2 regions of the Azospirillum mesophilum genome follow, and region 1 is predicted to be linked to the other one. Evidence: riboswitches for the same ligand, from Rfam matches in the RefSeq annotation. Region 1 holds a riboswitch; the other holds the start of a gene.
The links. Region 1 has a riboswitch for S-adenosylmethionine ahead of ACSVC7_RS00820 (homoserine O-succinyltransferase). Riboswitches for the same ligand answer to the same signal wherever they lie in the genome.
Positions count from the first base shown of each region.

Region 2: another riboswitch for S-adenosylmethionine. It lies ahead of metZ (O-succinylhomoserine sulfhydrylase); the one in region 1 lies ahead of ACSVC7_RS00820 (homoserine O-succinyltransferase).

Region 1 covers NZ_JBPXMQ020000001.1:171,901-180,926, forward strand. The annotation lists gene mtgA (monofunctional biosynthetic peptidoglycan transglycosylase) at 1-572, opposite strand, end outside; gene ACSVC7_RS00815 (ATP-dependent DNA helicase) at 679-3,459, shown strand; gene ACSVC7_RS00820 (homoserine O-succinyltransferase) at 3,466-4,395, opposite strand; SAM-I-IV-variant riboswitch at 4,445-4,548, opposite strand; gene ACSVC7_RS00825 (AEC family transporter) at 4,600-5,547, opposite strand; gene ACSVC7_RS00830 (tellurite resistance TerB family protein) at 5,676-6,080, shown strand; gene ACSVC7_RS00835 (NAD(P)-dependent oxidoreductase) at 6,085-6,954, shown strand; gene ACSVC7_RS00840 (aspartate-semialdehyde dehydrogenase) at 6,985-8,004, opposite strand; gene ACSVC7_RS00845 (hypothetical protein) at 8,137-8,400, shown strand; gene sdhC (succinate dehydrogenase, cytochrome b556 subunit) at 8,651-9,026, shown strand, end outside.
Region 2 covers NZ_JBPXMQ020000014.1:153,532-162,557, forward strand. The annotation lists gene ACSVC7_RS15750 (phasin family protein) at 1-273, opposite strand, end outside; gene metZ (O-succinylhomoserine sulfhydrylase) at 381-1,589, opposite strand; SAM riboswitch at 1,664-1,743, opposite strand; gene ACSVC7_RS15760 (STAS domain-containing protein) at 1,915-2,358, shown strand; gene ACSVC7_RS15765 (hypothetical protein) at 2,424-2,609, shown strand; gene mutS (DNA mismatch repair protein MutS) at 2,890-5,532, opposite strand; gene ACSVC7_RS15775 (hypothetical protein) at 5,790-6,341, shown strand; gene ACSVC7_RS15780 (hypothetical protein) at 6,407-6,727, opposite strand; gene ACSVC7_RS15785 (ATP-binding protein) at 6,805-8,994, opposite strand.

The DNA.
Region 1 (9,026 bases):
CACTTGCGCGGGCTGGGCAGCACGACGGCGAGCAGGGCGGCCTCGCGGCGGGTCAGGGCGGACGCCGGTTTGCGGAAATGGTGGCGCGCGGCGGCCTCCGCGCCGTAGACGCCGTTGCCCCATTCGATGATGTTCAGATAGACCTCCAGGATGCGGCGCTTGGGCCAGAAGCTCTCGATCAGCAGGGTGAACCAGGCCTCCACGCCCTTGCGGATCCAGCTGCGGTCCGGCCAGAGGAAGGCGTTCTTGGCGGTCTGCTGGCTGATGGTGCTGCCGCCCTTCAGGCGCTCGCCCTCCTCGTTGCTCTCGAAGGCGCCCTCGATGGCCGCCCAGTCGAAGCCGCCGTGGCCGCAGAACAGCGTGTCTTCCGACGCGATGACCGCACGGGCGAGGTGGGGGGAGATGCCGGACAGCGGCAGCCAGTCCTTCTCCAGCCCCGAACCCTCGGCGGCGCGGATCAGCATCAGGGGCGTGAAAGGCACCGGGACGACGCGGTAGAGCGCCGCCCAGCCGACGCTGAAGGCCGCCAGCGCCAGGGCAAAGGCCAGCATCATCCTCACGACGCGCCGCATGCACTCCGTCTCCTATGGTCGGGCCGCCACTCTCGGGTGGGACCGGCCGTAAGGTCAACACGGGTTTGCTCGCTTTGGGCGGGCGGGGGCCTCTATACTGCGCGCCATGGATTTGTCTTCGGTGCCTGCCCGCAGCTTCAGCCTCGACGACGCGCCAGCCCTGGTGGCCGGCGCGCGGCAGGTCGTGCTGCTGACCTCCGACGGCGAGGTGGAGGAGTTGTCGCTCGCCGCCGCCGCGATGCGCGTGCGCAAACAGCCGCCGCTGGTCTGTCATGCGCGGGCCATGGCGCGGCGGCTGGGGGTGGAGCCCTTCGCCGCTTTCGACGTGCTGGAGCTGTTCGCCTTCGTGAAGCCCGCCTGCTTCTGCGTGCCGACCCCGCGCGGGCTGGCGGAGGCGCTGGACCTGCCCATCCCGGACGGGCTGGAGGCCGACGCGCTGGCGCTGCAACGGGCGGTGCGGCGGCTGCTCGGTCTGCTGGGCGCGCCGGGGCGGGAGGACGCTTCCGATCCCGTGGCTTTTGCCTGGGAAATGGGGCGCGCCGGCTGGCCTTGGGGACCGGCCGTACTGGCGGCACTCGGCAAGCCGGAAGGGCCGGAGAAGGGCGCCGCCCGCGCCGGCCTGCGCGTCTGGATGCGCATCAAGGAATGGCAGGACGGCCCGCCCGAGCCGCCCCCCGCCCAACACCCGGTGAAGCCGGAGGAGGCGCGGCGACGGCTGGCCGAGATGCTCTCCGCCATGGTGCCCGGCAAGACGGCGGAGCCGCGCCCGCAGCAGGCCGACTATTCCAGCGCGGTGTCCGCCGCCTTCGCCCCGCGCAGCGCCCCCGACACGCCGAACGTCGTGCTGGCGGAGGCCGGAACGGGCGTCGGCAAGACGCTGGGCTATCTGGCGCCGGCCACCGTCTGGGCGGAGAAGAACGGCGGGACCGTGTGGATCTCCACCTACACCCGCAACCTCCAGCACCAGATCGACGCGGAGCTGGACCGCCTCTACCCCGACCCGGCGACCAAGGCGCGCAAGGTCGTGCTGCGCAAGGGGCGGGAAAACTACCTGTGCCTGCTGAACCTGGAGGAGGCCATCCGGGGCATGCCCATGCAGCCGCCATCTGTTTCTGGTGCTGGGGCCGTGGGCGTTGGGCTGATGGCGCGCTGGGCGGCGGCGACGCGGGACGGCGACCTGACGGGCGGCGACTTTCCGGGCTGGCTGGTGGACCTCGCCGGGCGGGGGCGGACGCTCGGTCTCGCCGACCGGCGGGGGGAGTGCATCTATTCGGCCTGCGACCACTACGCCCGCTGCTTCATCGAGAAGAGCATCCGCCGCGCCCGCAAGGCCGACGTGGTCATCGCCAACCACGCGCTGGTCATGGTGCAGGCCGCCCTTGGGGGTGGCGAGGAGCCGACGCTGCCCACCCGCTATGTCTTCGACGAGGGGCACCACGTCTTCGACGCGGCCGACAGCGCCTTCGCCGGACACCTGACGGGCCGCGAGACGCAGGAGCTGCGGCGCTGGCTGCTGGGCGCGGAGGAGACCGGGCGCAGCCGCGCGCGGGGCCTCAAACGCCGCATCGAGGATTTGGTCGCCGACGACGAGCGCGCGCAGGAACTGCTGGACGCCGTGCTGATGGGCGCCCGCGTGCTGCCGGCGGAAGGCTGGGCGGCGCGGCTGGCGGCGGACAACCCGCAGGGGCCGACCGAAAAGTTCCTGCTGACGGCGCGCCATCAGGTCTACGCGCGGACGGCGGGGCAGGGCGGCCCCTACAGCCTGGAGGCCGACAAGGCCTACCCGGTGGACGGTCTGCTCGACGCGGCGGCGGCGCTGGAAGGGGCTCTGGTCCGCCTGTCGGAACCGCTGGAGGGGCTATCGAAGCGGCTGGCCGCCCGGCTGGAGGACGAAACGGCGGAACTGGACAGCGACCAGCGCCGGCGCATCGACGCCATGGCCCGCAGCCTGACCCGGCGCGGCGTGCTGACGGTCGAGGCGTGGCGGTCGATGCTGAAGACCCTGGCCGTGGAGACCCCGCCGCAGTTCGTGGACTGGTTCGCGGTGGAGCGCATCGACGGACGCGACGTGGACGTTGGGCTCTACCGGCATTGGGTGGACCCGACGGTGCCGTTTGCCGAGGCGCTGGCCGGGCCGGCGCATGGGATGGTCGTCACGTCGGCCACGCTGACCGACGGCACGGGCGACGTCACGATGGACTGGCAGGCGGCGGAGGACCGCTGCGGCGCCTCCCACCTGCCGAAGCCGGCGATCCGCGCGCAGGTGCCCTCGCCCTTCGACTATCCCAACCGCACGCGGGTGATGGTGGTCACCGACGTGCGCAAGGACGACCTGGGGCAGGTGGCCGCCGCCTACCGCTCGCTGTTCCAGGCGGCGGGCGGCGGGGGCCTCGGGCTGTTCACGGCGATCAGCCGGCTGCGCGCGGTGTACGACCGGATCGTCGGGCCGCTGGACGAGGCCGGCATGCCGCTCTACGCCCAGCATGTGGACCCGCTGGACGTGGCGACCCTGATCGACATTTTCCGGGGGGAGGAGCACGCCTGCCTGCTGGGCACCGACGCGGTGCGCGACGGGGTGGACGTGCCGGGCCGATCCTTGCGGCTGATCGTGTTCGACCGCGTGCCCTGGCCGCGCCCCGACATCCTGCACCGCGCCCGGCGCGATGCCTTCGGCCGCCGCCGCTACGAGGACATGATCGCGCGCCTGCGGCTGAAGCAGGCCTTTGGGCGTCTGGTGCGGAGGGCTGACGACACGGGCGTGTTCGTCCTGCTCGACCCCATGATGCCGAGCCGCCTGTTCGGTGCCTTCCCGGAGGGCGTCGAGGTGCGGCGCGTCGGCATCAAGGAGGCGGTGGAGGAAACGGCGGAGTTCCTGCGGGGCTGGTGAGGGCCGTCAGGCGGCCTCCGCCTCGCCGATCCGCGCGCTGTCGAACGGTGTCGTCTGGTAGATCTGGTTGATCCAGTTCGCGAACAGCAGGTGGGCGTGGCTCCGCCACCGGTTCTCGGGCGGGCGGTTCGGGTCGTCGTCCGGGAAATAGCCGTGGGGGACCGCCATGGCCTCGCCCTTGGCGACGTCGCGGACGTACTCATTCCGCAGCGTGTCCGAATCGTATTCGATGTGGTTGAACATGTGCAGGGAGCGGTGATCGGGATCCTCCAGCAGGCAGAGCCCGATGTCCGGCGAATCCATCAGCACGCGCAGGCCGCTGTCACGGGGAAGATCCTCGCGCCGCACCTCGGTCCAGCGGGAGACCGGGATGGAGAAATCGTCGGAGAAGCCGCGCAGGTAGGGTGAGGTGGGCGCCAGGTTGCGGTGCCGGAAGACACCGAAAGCCTTTGCCGGCAGCAGGTGCTTCGGAACGCCGTGGAAATGATGGACCGCCGCCTGCGCCGCCCAGCAGATGTTCAGGCAGGAGTGGACGTGGCTCTGCGTCCAGTCGAAGACCGCGCACAGCTCGTCCCAATAGAAGACCTCCTCGAACGGCAGCTTTTCCACCGGAGCGCCGGTGATGATGAAGCCGTCGAACTTCTCCCGGCGCACATCCTCCCACGGCCGGTAGAAGGCGCCCATGTGATCCGCGGAGGTGTTGCGCGGCACATGGCTGGTGATCCGGATCAGCGACAGCTCGACCTGCAGCGGGGTGGCGCCCAGCAGACGGGCGATCTGGGTTTCCGTCCGGATCTTGTCGGGCATCAGGTTGAGAAGACCGAAGCGCAGAGGGCGGATGTCCTGCCGGACGGCGTCGGTCTCGCGCATGATCATGACGCCTTCGGCCTGAAGGGCGGCGCAGGCGGGAAGATCATCGGGTATCTTGATGGGCATGGTACGTCTGGCTCCGCTGTCGGCGCATCGGGTGGAGCAGACGTTATGGCGAAACCCGTTTGATTGCCGGTTCGGCCACATCCCCCTTCGGGACGCCACCTTGCTCGGGAAGCAGGTTGGCGTTGAGCGTCCGCTCAACTCTTGATGCGCGGCGCACTTTATACGGCGTGCGAGAGCTTGGCAACAGCCGCCGGCTTTGCTGGATTATGGCCCCGGCGCGTACATCGCCAGCAGCGCCGACAGCGTGACCACGCTGGCGATGGTGGACACCAGGATCGCGGAGGAGGTGCGCTCCACATAGATCTGGTACTGGCTCGCCACCACGAAGGTCAGGGCGCCGGTCGGCAGGCCGGCCAGGATGATGGCGGAGCCGGCCCAGAAGGGGTCGAGCGGGAACAGGGTCTTCGTCAGGCCCCAGGTCAGGGCCGGCTGCACCAGCAGCTTCAGCGCGCTGATCCAGCCGACCTCGACCATGTCGGCCTTCAGGCTGCGGGTGGCGAGGAACAGGCCGATGGCGAACAGGGCGCAAGGGCCGGCGGAGGCGCCCATCAGCTCGCAATAGATGGCGACCGGGCGCGGCACCGGCACACCGGACAGGACCACCGACCAGGCGATGCCGACGGCGGTGGAGATGATCAGCGGGTTCTTCGCCAGCGCGCGGCCAACGTCGCGCAGCGCCTTTCCCACGCCGTGGCCGTGGCTGTTCGCGAACTCCAGCCAGATTACGGCGATGCCGACCATGATGGCGCTCATGATCACGGTGGCGAGGATGGCCGGGGCGAGGCGGTCCGGGCCGAAGGCGGCCAGGAACAGCGGGATGCCCATGTAGCCGGTGTTGGAGAAAGCGGCCGTCAGCCCCTGCATGCACTGGATCTGGGTGCGTTCCCGGTGGATCAGCCAGCCGAGCAGCGCGCCCAGCGCGTAGACCGCCAGCATGGCGCCGAGGAACGCGCCGATGAAGGGACCGTTGAAGATCTCCGGCAGGGACCGGCGCGCCGTGCCGAGGAACAGCACCGGCGGCAGGGCCATCCAGTAGACGAACTTGTTCAGCGCCTCCGACGAGGCGGGGCCGAGGAGCTTCGCCTTACCGGAAAGGACGCCCGCCAGGATGATGGCGAAGACCGGGAGCGCGACGTTGAGAACCACCGACATGGACCCGACCTTACGGGGGGAGGGCACCCCCTGTCGAGCGACCGACCCCACCGTTCGGGGCATGGCTCCCTTGACGGGGCGGGAGGCGCGGGCAAGATAGCCATGGGCCCCTACCCGCAGGAGTTTCGATGATCAACCATCACAGCGCGCTCATCTACGTCATGGTGCTGGTGTCCGCGTGCGACGGCGACATGACCGATCTGGAGCTTGAGGCCATCGGCGAGAACGTCCGCTATCTGCCGGTCTTCAAGGATTTCGACATCGACCGGCTGACCGACGTGACGCGCGAATGCTCCGGCCTGCTGGCCGACGCCGACGGGCTGGAGACCACTTTGCAGATCATCAAGGAGGCGATCCCGCACAAGCTCTGCGAGACCGCTTACGCGCTGGCCTGCGACATCGCCGCCGCCGATCCCTCCGCCTCGCAGGAGGAACTGCGCATGCTGGAGATGATCCGCCACAAGCTGGGCGTGGACCGGCTGTGCGCCGCCGCCATCGAACGCGGCGCCCGCGCCCGCCACGCGCGCCTGTGACGCCATGGCGGGCTTGAACGGAAGGACGGTCGGGTTCATCGGGCTCGGCCTGATGGGCCGGCCGATGGCGCGCAACCTGGCGAAAGCCGGGGCGTCGCTGGTCATCCACAGCCGCAGCCCCGGCCCGGTCGAGGAACTGGCGGGCGAGGGCATGAACCCCGCCGCCAGCCCCGCCGGGGTCGCCCGGCGCGCCGACACCGTCATTCTGATGCTGTCCGACACGGCGGCGGTGGAGACGGTAGCGGCGGGCCTGATGGAGGCCCTGACGCCCGGCCATCTCGTCATCGACATGGGCACGACGGCGGTCGCCGCGACCCGGCGGCTGGCCGAGGCGGTGCGCGCCAAGGGGGCGGAGTGGGTGGACGCCCCCGTGTCCGGCGGGACCGTGGCCGCTGAGGCGGCCGGCCTGACCATCATGGCCGGCGGCACGCCGGACGCCTTCGCCCGCGCCCTGCCGCTGTTCCAGGCCATGGGGCAGCGCATCACCCATGTGGGCGAGAGCGGGGCGGGGCAGGTCGCCAAGACGGCCAACCAGGTCATCGTCGGCCTGACCATCGGCGCGGTGGCGGAGGCTCTGGCGCTCGCCAAGGCGGCCGGGGTGGATCCGGCCAAGGTGCGCGAGGCCATCCGCGGCGGCTTCGCCGAGTCGCGAATCCTGGAGCTGCACGGGCAGCGCATGGTCAGCGGCGACTTCACGCCGGGCGGCCGGGTGGTCACCCAGATCAAGGACTTGCGGCAGGCCGAGGAACTGGCCGAACAGTCGGGCATCGACCTGCCGGCGCTCGGCCTGAACCTGGAGTTGTTCGAGCTGCTGGCCGAGCAGGGCGACGGCGCGCTCGACCACAGCGCTCTGTATCGGTTGTTTTCAAAGTAAAGGAGGGGGCCTTCCGGCCCCTTCCTGCATTCACTTTTTCAAATAATCCCGGACAAGCAACTCCGCGATCTGCACGGCGTTCAGCGCTGCACCCTTGCGCAGGTTGTCGGCGGCGCACCAGAAGGACAGGCCGTTGTCCACCGTGTAGTCCTCGCGGATGCGGCTGACGAAGACCGGGTCGTCGCCGGCCACCTCGACGGGGGTGATGTAGCCCTCGTTGTCGCGCTGGTCGATCACCTGGACGCCGGGGGCCTTGCGCAGGATCTGGCGGGCCTCGTCGGCGGTGATCGGCTCCTCGCACTCGATGTTGATGGCTTCGGAGTGGCCGATGAAGACCGGGACGCGCACGCAGGTGGCCGTCACCTTGATCTTGGGGTCGAGAATCTTCTTGGTCTCGACGTTCATCTTCCACTCTTCCTTCGTGGTGCCATCCTCCATGAAAACGTCGATGTGGGGGATGACGTTGAAGGCGATCTGCTTGGTGAAGGTGGACTTCTGCACCGGGTCGTTCACGTAGATGGCGCGGGTCTGGCCGAACAGCTCGTCCATGCCTTCCTTGCCGGCGCCCGACACCGACTGGTAGGTGGACACCACCACGCGGCGGATTTTGAAGCGGTCGTGCAGGGGCTTCAGCGCCACGACCATCTGGATGGTCGAGCAGTTGGGGTTGGCGATGATGCCCTTCTTCTTATAGCCGGCGATGGCCTCCGGGTTGACCTCCGGCACGACCAGCGGCACGTCCGGGTCCATGCGGAAGTGCGAGGTGTTGTCGATCACCACGGCCCCGGCGGCGGCGGCGCGCGGGCTGTGGACGGCCGACACCTTGGCGCCCGGCGACGACAGGACGATGTCCACGCGCTTGAAGTCGAACTTCGCCAGATCCTGGACCTTCAGGATTTCGTCCTCGCCGAACGAGACTTCCTTGCCGGTCGAATTCTCCGACGCCAGCGCGATCACGTCGCTGACCGGGAACTTCCGGTCGGCCAGCGTGGCCAGCATTTCCCGTCCGACGTTGCCGGTGGCGCCGACGACCGCGACTCTGTAGCCCATGGCGGTAATTTCCTGTGATAATGCGGTGCGGAGAGGGCTTTCAGGTATGCGGTTCCCAATGGAATTGCAACAGCGCCCGCGTTGTGACACCGTGCGCGCATCTTTCGTAGACCGTGATTTGTGCAACCGTCCATGGCCACTCCGCTCGAAGACATCATCGCCAAGGCGATCAAGGACGCGGATAAGTCCATCTTCAACGAGGACTACACCAAGCAGGCGCGCGCCGTGATGAGCGCCCTGAAGAAGGCCGGCTACGAGGTCGCCCCCGTCAAGCCGCCGGAAGGGCTGGTGGAGTGGGCCAAGGAAAACATCCCCTTCGGCCGCCTGCGCCCGGCGGAGCTGATCACCCAGATGTACTCGATGATGGTCGAGAACGTGCGCCGGTTCGACAAGTAGGTGTTCGAACGGCCCGCTCCCGCGCTTTTTCCTGGTATTACCAGCCGGACCAAACCCCGTTTGTTTTCAGTCACTTCCCGCAATGCGCCAATTTGAACACGGCTAAGCCCGCGTCGTTGACTCGGCCGCGCGAGAAGCGTAATTCAATGCGCCAATCACAGTAGGGCCTATTTCTTTCGGTCTCGCACCACCCGCCGTCGCGGCAAACGCCCTCCTTGCCGCGACCGGCCGCCGAACAGAGGACGACGCAATGGCAAACGGCAGCGGTCGGCCGCTTTCCCCGCATCTTCAAGTCTATAAATTCGAATGGACCATGGCGCTGTCGATCACGCACCGCATCACGGGCGTGGGGCTGGCTGTGGGCACGCTGCTGCTGACGTGGTGGCTGGTCGCTGCCGCGGCCGGTCCGGAGTCGTTCGCGCGTGCGCAGAAGTTCATCGGCTCGGGCCTCGGCCTGCTGCTGATGTTCGGCTGGACCTGGGCGCTGTTCTACCACCTCGCCAACGGCATCCGTCACCTGGTGTGGGACGCCGGTTATTCGTTCGAGCTGAAGAACGCCGAGAAGGGCGCCTACATCGTCGCCGGCGCGTCGCTGGGCCTGACCATCCTGGCCTGGATCATCGGCC
Region 2 (9,026 bases), on a different contig from region 1:
CCAGGCGTGCTGGAACTCCCCGATGCCCTTGGCGACGGCGTGGGTGGCCTCCACCATCGCCTCGACCTTTTCGGAGCCCATGCGGATGAATTCGGGGTTGGCGAGGTCGATGGGATTGCCCATGGCCGCCGCCATCATGGCGGTGCGATAGCCGATGGTCTGGGCCGCCGCGACGCCCATTTCGCCGGTCTTCACGCCGGTGCGGGTCAGATCGCCCGCCAGGGTGAGAAGCCGTTCCGTCGGTTCGCCGTTGCCGGCCTTGTGCCTTGCCATGATCCGTCACCTCGCCCGAAAAACAAAACCCGGAACCCAACGCTGCAGTGCAGCATTTTGTTCCGGGCTCAATCTGGGTCCGAACCGGACGGATTACAACAGTGTGGTTAGAGGGCGGCCAGCGCGCGGTCGAAATCCTCGATGATGTCCTGCGCATCCTCCAGGCCGACGGACAGCCGCAGCAGGTTCGGGCGGATGTTCGCCGCCACCTTCTCCTCCGGCGTCAGCTTGGAGTGGGTGGTGGTGTCCGGGTGGGTGATCAGGCTCTTCGAATCGCCCAGGTTGTTGGAGATCATAACCATCCCCAGCCCGTTCAGGGCGCGGAAGGCCTCCTCCTTGCCGCCCTTCAGGAAGACGGACAGCATGGTGCCGCCGCCGGTCATCTGCCGGCGGACGAGGTCGTGCTGCGGGTGGCTGGGCAGGCCGGGGTAGAGCACGCGCTCCACCTTGGCGTGGCCCTCCAGGAACTCCGCCACCTTCAGGGCCGACGCGCTCTGCGCGGCGACGCGCAGTTCCAGCGTCTCCAGCCCCTTCAGCAGCAGCCAGGCGTTGAAGGGCGAAATGGTCGGGCCTGTGTGGCGCAGGTAGGGGTGGATCACCTCCGACCCGTACTTCTTGTCGTTGGTCAGGATGATGCCGCCCAGACAGCGGCCCTGGCCGTCGATGTGCTTGGTCGCGGAATAGACGACCACGTCGGCGCCCATCTCGAACGGACGTTGCAGGACCGGCGTGGCGAAGGCGTTGTCCACCACCACCTTGGCCCCGGCCTTGTGGGCCATCTCGCTGACCGCGCGCAGGTCCACGACCTCAAGGCCCGGGTTGCTGGGTGTTTCCAGGAAGACGGCGTTGGTCGGCTTGGACAGGGCGGCTTCCCAGGCGTTCAGGTCGGTGCCGTCCACGAACACCGCCTCCACGCCGAAGCGGGCCGACAGCTCCTTGATGACCCAGTAGCAGGAGATGAACAGCGAGCGGGGCGCCACGATGCGGTCGCCGGTGCGCAGGTTGCACCACAGGGCCGCGTGCACCGCCGCCATGCCGCTGGTGGTCGCGTAGGCCCACTCGGCCCCCTCATACTCGGCCAACCGGTCCTCGAACATGGCGGTGGTCGGGTTGCGGAAGCGCGAATAGACGTGGCGGGAGCCGTCGTTGGCGAAGGCGTGCTCCGCCTCCTCCGCCGAGCCGTAGACGTAGCCGGAGGTCTGGTACAGCGCCTCGCAGGTCTCGTCGAAGCTGGAGCGGCGGATGCCGCCGTGGACCAGCTTGGACCGCGGGCGCAGGCCCGAAACGTTGGGGGTGCGATGGTCGGTGCGTGCCATGCCGCGTGTTCTCCTGTGTCCGCCGGCGGGGCAGACCGGCCAAACAAAAAAGCCCCGACCGTTCGGGTCGAGGCGCGGACGCGGCTCGGACCTTTTTAGCGGGTTGTTTTACGTGGCCCGCAAGCCGGTCGACCAAATCACCACGTGCACACGCTTTTAGGACCGGCGCTGCACGCCGTCAAGCATCAACCGCTTAGTCATCAACCCCTTGGGCCTCTTTTGGTGCCCTGCGTCAACAACCCGCAGGCCATCCTGCGCACGGTGCCTTGCCCGACGCGCGAGCCGTGCGGATCATGGCGAGCAGGAACAGGAGAGGTTGCGGCCCGTGCAGCATCGCATCGAGAGGGAACGCCATTTCGCGCGTCTTGTGCTGACCGGCCGCTTCACCGGCCAGGACGCCGACGCCGTGCGCCGCGTGATCGCCGACATCAAGGGCGGGCCGGAGCGCCGCTACCTTCTTGACCTTTCCGGGCTGGGGTTCATCGACAGCGCCGGCATCGGCATGATGCTGGTCATCAACGGGGAGGCCGCGTCGGTTGGCAAGCACCTCGCCATGCTGGCGGCGGGCGGTCCGGTGAAGAAGGTCGTGGAACTGACCCGCATCGCCATGATCATCCCCGTCTTCGAGACGGTGGAGGACTATGTGGCCGCCAGCGTGCCCGAAGCGCTGCTCGCCGCCGCCCACCCCTGCGCGCCAGGCGAGGACCCGCTGGCCGTGGCCGCGCGGGCGCTGAACACCATCGTTCCGCTGCAACATCCGGATAGGTGACTCGCGCCCACGAGGTTCGCTTCCCATGTCTCCTTCCGGGAAACGACCGCGAGGGAGGCATCGACATGGTTCATCTGCGGGAAGCGCTGGAATCCGAAGCGGCCAAGGCGGCGGCGCGCGAAGGCCGGTCGCTCGACCAGTTCGTCAGCGAGGCGGTCGAGGAAAAGCTGCGCCACGCACGCCACGTCACCACCATCCACGACCGCGGCGCGGCCGCCGAGGAAGACGAGCCCGAAACGGCCCGCCCCTGAGCGGCCAGCCCCTGAGCGGGAAGGCGGTTGTCGAAGCCGTCCTCCGGCGCTATATTTTAGACACCAGGGGTCAGTTCAACACTCTCCGGTACCCGCATTCCTCAGGCGGATGGTCACCGTATGAGGTTTGCAAACGAAAAGAGGGGCGGTGCTGCTACACCGCCCCTCTTTCGTTTGAGCAGTTGTAGGTTGGGTTAAGCGCAGCGCAACCCAACATTCCTTGCCGCGCGATGCTGTTGTGTTTCGCAAGGGCTCAACACAACCTACGCATTACCACCGGTTACTTCACCATCCCCCGCAGCCGGTACAACTCCTCCAGCGCTTGCCTTGGCGTCAGGCTGTCGGGGTCGATGGACTTCAGGGCCTCTTCCACCGGGGAGGGTTCCGCCGGAGTGGCGGGGGCCGACGCCGTTGCGGCCGGGGCGGGACGCTTGAGTGCGGCGCTGAACAGCGGCAGGTCTTCCGCCAGCCGGTGGATGGCGGCGTTCTGCTCGCCCGACTCCAGGATGGTCAGCACCTCCTCGGCCCGGCCGACCACGGCGCCCGGCAGGCCGGCCAGCTTGGCGACGTGAATGCCGTAGCTGCGGTCGGCGGCACCCGCCGTCACCTCGTGCAGGAAGACCACGTCGCCCTGCCACTCCTTGATGCGCATGGTGTGACAGCTGAGCGCCGGCAGCTTCGACGCCAGCATGGTCAGTTCGTGATAGTGCGTGGCGAACAGCGCGCGGCAGCGGTTGACGTCGTGCAGATGCTCCACGCAGGCCCAGGCGATGGACAGGCCGTCGAAGGTCGCCGTGCCGCGCCCGATCTCGTCCAGGATGACCAGCGCGCGTTCCCCGGACTGATTCAGGATGGCGGCGGTTTCCACCATCTCCACCATGAAGGTGGAGCGCCCGCGCGCCAGATCGTCGGCCGCACCGACACGGCTGTAGAGCCGGTCGACCACGCCGATGTGCGCGCTGTCCGCCGGGACGAAGCTGCCCATCTGCGCCAGCACGGCGATCAGCGCGTTCTGGCGCAGGAAGGTGGACTTGCCGGCCATGTTCGGGCCGGTCAGCAGCCACAGCCGGTTGTCCGGGGCAAGGTCGCAGTCGTTCGCGACGAAGGGGCCGGCGTTGCCGGCGTCCAGCACCGCTTCCACCACCGGATGCCGGCCGCCCCGGATGGAGAAGGCGAGGCTGCCGTCCACGGTTGGTCGGCTGTAGCGCCGCTCCACCGCCAGTTCGGCCAGCGAGGTCGCCACGTCCAGCGCGGCCAGCGCGTGGGCGGCCTGGGCGATGGCGTCGGCGCGGCCCGTCACCCCCTCCACCAGTTCGTTGAACAGCTCCAGCTCCACGGCCAGCGCCTTGTCGGCGGCCTCGGAGATGCGGCGCTCCAGGTCCGACAGCTCCACCGTGCCGAAGCGCACGGCGTTCGCCATGGTCTGGCGGTGCATGAAGACCTCGCGCCCCTTGCCGGACATCAGCTTGTCCGCGTGGGTCGCCGTCACCTCGATGTGATAGCCCAGCACGTTGTTGTGCTTGACCTTCAGCGTCGGCACGCCCGCGAGATCGGCATACTTCGCCTGAAGCCCGGCGATCAGCCGGCGGCTTTCGTCGCGCAGCGTCACCAGCTCGTCCAGCGCGTAGGAGTAGCCTTGCGCGATGAAGCCGCCGTCGCGGGCCAGCAGCGGCAGCTCCGGTGACAGGGCTTGCGTCAACTGGTGGACCAGCTCGCTGTGCTCGCCCAGCCCCTTGGCGACCGCGCCCAACCCGTCGGGCAGGGGGCCAGGGACGCCGTTCAGCAGCATGCGGATGGCCGAGGCCTGGGCCAGCCCGTCGCGTACAGCGGCCAGGTCGCGCGGACCGCCACGCCCCAGCGTCAGGCGGGACAGCGCGCGCTCCAGGTCCGGGCAGCGGCGCAGGCCTTCCCGCAGGTCCAGGCGCAGCCGCTCCTCGGTCATGGCGAACTCGACCATGTCGTGGCGCTTGGCGATGGCCGTGGGGTTGGTCAGCGGGGCCGAGAGCTGGGCGGCGAGCAGCCGCGCGCCGGCCCCGGTCACCGTGCGGTCGATGGTGGCGAGCAGGCTGCCGCGCCGCTCCCCCGTCAGGGTGCGGGTCAGCTCCAGGTTGCGGCGGGTCGCGGCGTCGATCTCCATGACCGCACCGGGGCCGAGCCGGCGGGGCGGCGACAGGCGCGGCACGCGGCCCTTTTGCGTCAACTCCACATAGGCGACCAGCGCACCGGCCGCCGCGACTTCCGCGCGGGAGAACTGGCCGTAGGCGTCCAGCGTGCCGACGCCGTAGACCGTCAGCAGGCGCTGCCGGCCGTTCTCGCTGTCGAAGCGCGGGGTGGGCTGCACGGTCAGGCGCGCCTTCCACTCCCCCCACAGCTCGTACAGGTCGGGGCTCTGGCACAGCTTTTCGGAAACCAGCACCTCCTGCGGGTCGAGGCGGCCGAGCGCGGCGCCAAGGCCGGCGCGCTCCACTGGCTGGACCACCAGCTCGCCCGTGGACAGCTCCAGCCACGCCAGCCCCACCCCGCCCGCGGCCTCCGCCACCGCCGCCAGCCAGTTGGAGGAGCGGGAATCCAGCAGCGAATCCTCGGTCAGCGTGCCGGGGGTGACGATGCGGATGACGCCGCGCTTCACGACCGATTTGCTGCCGCGCTTCTTGGCCTCGGCGGGGTCCTCCATCTGCTCGCAGATGGCGACGCGGAAGCCCTGGCGGATCAGGCGTTGCAGGTAGGATTCGTGGCTGTGCACCGGCACGCCGCACATGGGGATGTCCTCGCCCAGGTGCTGGCCGCGCTTGGTCAGGGCGATGTCCAGCGCGCGAGCCGCGTTCACCGCGTCCTCGAAGAACATCTCGTAGAAGTCGCCCATCCGGTAGAACAGCAGGCAATCCGGGTGCGCCTGCTTGATCTCCAGATACTGCACCATCATCGGGGTGGCGTCCGAAGGAATGGCGGCGGGGACGGCGGCGGCAATCGCGTCTGACACGGGAGGTACGACCGGGTTTCGATGGTGGGGGAACGGAATGGGGCGCCACCCTAGCACGAGCCGCGCCCTGCGGAAGAGAGGCTTGGCGGTGGGGGGCGGCAGCGGGGGCCTGGGCCGGGGTCTATGCGTTGCGGGCCTTTGTTTCCGGCGGCGCCGTCCGGTAGACTGCCCATCCTTACGAAGCTGGGGAGGAAGAGGCCGTGACGCAAGCGTCCGACAACAACCGCGCTCCGAACGCCGCCCAATCGAATGCCATTCAATCGAATGCGGGGCGCGAGGTGCACGAGGTCGTCGCCCTGTTCGAAACGCGCGAGGCGTTCGACCGCGCCGTCGCCGCCCTTCTGGAGGCCGGCTTCACCCGCGAGGATCTGTCCATCCTGGCGAGCCACACCTCGCTGGAGGCCGCCGACCAGCGCCCGCCCGCCCCGCGCGACGAGGCGCTGACCGGTCTGGTGGGCGAGCTGAAATACGCTTTCCCGCTGACCACCGCCGGGCTGCTCGCCATCGTCGGCGGGCCGATCGCCGCCCCGCTGGCGGCGCTGGTGGCGGCCGGTCTGGGCGGTGTCGCCATCAAGGACTATCTGGACGAGCTGACCAGCCACCCCGACACCGACGAGTTCAGCCGGGCGCTGGAAGCCGGGGGCGTGATCCTCTGGGTCCGCGTCACCGATCCGGCCGTCGAGGCCAAGGCCGGCGCCATCCTGGAACGCCACGGCGGCAGGAACGTCCATCTGGCCGTGCGCGAGGAGTGAAGAAAAGCCCCTCGCCCGGCTCCGCCGGGAGAGGGCGAGGGGATGGGCGAGGGGGCTTTACGTCGTCACGCCGCGCAGGCGCGGATCTCGCCGTCTCCGTTCACCAGGACCAGACCGTGCCGCTTGTACTGGGCCTGGACGATGGCCGCCCAGCCCATGCGGATCAGGGCGATCTTTTCGCTGTCCTCGGCGATGGTGCCGCAGACCACGTCGCAGACCTCAAGCAGCAGGCTGTCGGACACGGCGCCGGGGTGAAGGTTCGCCGCGTGCAGCAGCCAAGCGATCAGGTCGATGATGCTGTGGCGCGGCAGGCCGCGCTCCGCGAGCGTCAGCGCGTTGCCGAGGTTCGCCAGTTCGCCGCGCGCCTTGTCCGCCGTTCCGGTCATCGGAGCTCTCCCGTCTTTCCCGGATGAATCCCTACTCCGAATGGGAATAGCGTTCAGTGACAGCGGTCACAGCCCCTTCAGGCCGGGACGTTCCCTTGGGCCAGCACCTGTCCGACCTTCTGGACCAGGGCGTCGGGGGTGAAGGGCTTGGGCAAAAGCAGCGTGCCGGCCTCGAACTCCGACTCGTTGGCGATGCCGGCATAGCCGGTCATGTAGACGACCTTCAGCGCCGGGCACTGGCGCCGCGCCATCTCGGCGAGCTGGCGGCCGTTCAGGCCGGGCAGGCCGACGTCGGTCAGCATCAGGTGGAAGGGTGTGGAGCCCTCGACCAGCGCCATGGCGGAGGGGGCGTCCTCCGCCTCCTCCACGTCGTAGCCGGCGCCGCGCAGCGCCTCGGCCGCGACGAAGCGGACGATGGCCTCGTCCTCCACCAGAAGGATGCGCCGCGGCCCCCCGCCGGCGATGCCCGGAGCGGCTGAGCCGGTCGTGGCCGGGGCCACCGTATCGGCGGGCTCCTCGGCCGGCGGGACGTGGCGGGGCAGGTACAGCTCCACCGTCGTCCCCTGGCTGAGGGAGGAGAGGATGCGAGCACCGCCGCCGCACTGGCGCACGATGCCGTAGACCTGGCTGAGGCCCAGCCCCGTGCCCTGGCCGACCGGCTTGGTGGTGAAGAAGGGATCGAAGGCGCGGGCCAGCACGTCCGGCGGCATGCCCGTTCCGGTGTCGGACACGCACAGGCGGACATAGTCGCCGGGCGGGACGTCGCCGATGGCCGCGGCGGTGGTGGCATTCAGCGCGACGTTCGCGGTCCGGACGCGCAGCCGCCCGCCCTCCGGCATGGCGTCGCGGGCGTTGATGGCGAGGTTCAGCAGCGCCGTTTCCACCTGCACCGGATCGCAGGAGGTGAGCCACAGCTCCTCGGCCAGCTCCATTTCCAGCGTGATGGATTCGGTCAGCGAGCGGCGCAGCAGCGGCGTCATGCCCGACACCAGCCGGTTCATATCCTCGGTGCTGCGGTTCAGCGGCTGCTGGCGGGCGAAGGCGAGCAGCCGCTGCGTCAGGTTGGCCGCCCGGTTGGCGCCCTGCAGGGCGATGTCGATGGGGCCGTCGAGGTCCTTGCCCTCGACCCTGTGGCCACCGTGGGCAAGGCGGCTGCGGAGCGTTTCCAGGCTACCGATGATGGCGGTCAGCAGGTTGTTGAAGTCGTGCGCGATGCCGCCGGTCAGTTTGCCGATGGCCTCTAGCTTCTGGCTCTGGCGCAGCGCGGCTTCGGCCAGCTCGCGCTTGGCGGCCTCCTGCTCCAGGCGGATCAGCGCGGCGCGCTCGCGGTTGGTCTGGCGCAGGGCCAGCAGCGTCATCAGGAACAGCGACAGGGCGGCACCGCCGCACAGCAGGCCCAGGATCAGCACATGCTGGCGCCAGGGGGCGAGCACCGCGTCCTGCCCGGCGGCCAGCACGACATAGACCGGGTACTTGCCGACCTTGCGGTAGGCGACCAGCCGCTTCACGTTGTCGATGGCCGAGGCGCCGGTGAAGCTTCCCCGCTCCGGCTCGGCGGCCACGGCGCGGCGGAAGTTCTGGCTGGCCATCTGCGGGGCGGTGCCCGGCGGCGGGATCTCCGCGTCGCGGATCAGGAAGACGCCGTCCTCCCGGATCAGTCCGGCCGCGTGGTTGAGGTGGGGCGCCGCCTCCCGGTACAGGCGCACCAGCGTCTCCGCCCTGATCGACACGGCGATCAGACCGTTGAAGCGTCCGTCGGGGGAGGGGCGCCGACGCGCCACCACGAAGAAGGTCTGCTTGCTGATCGATTCCTGGATGGCGCGGGACAGGATGAAGTCCGACCCGCCGTCGCGCAGGGCGGTGAAGTGCTCGCGCTGGCTGGCGTCGGTCATCGGCGACGGGAAATAGCGGCTGCCCGCCACCGTGATCCCCTGCGGCGAGGTGATCCAGATGGCGTCCACCTGCTCCAGCCCCTGGTCGAGGTCGCGCAGGAACCGATGAACGTCCTCCGACCGGGCGATCTCGTCCCAGGACAGGCCGGCGATGCGGCCCTCCACCTGGCGGATCACCAGATCCTGGATTTCCAGCATGCGCAGCGCATGTTCATGCAGGATGTCGGTGGTCCGGCGCAGCGACTCCTCCGCCTCCTCCAGGATGCGGGCGCGGTCGTAGGCGCAGACGCCGGCAAAGATGACGAGCGGAAGGACAAGGCTGGCAATCAGGATGCCGATCAGGCTCCGCATCGGTGACTTCGAAGACAGCGCCATGGATAGCCCTTCTGCGCCGGCGCTGCTGGGGA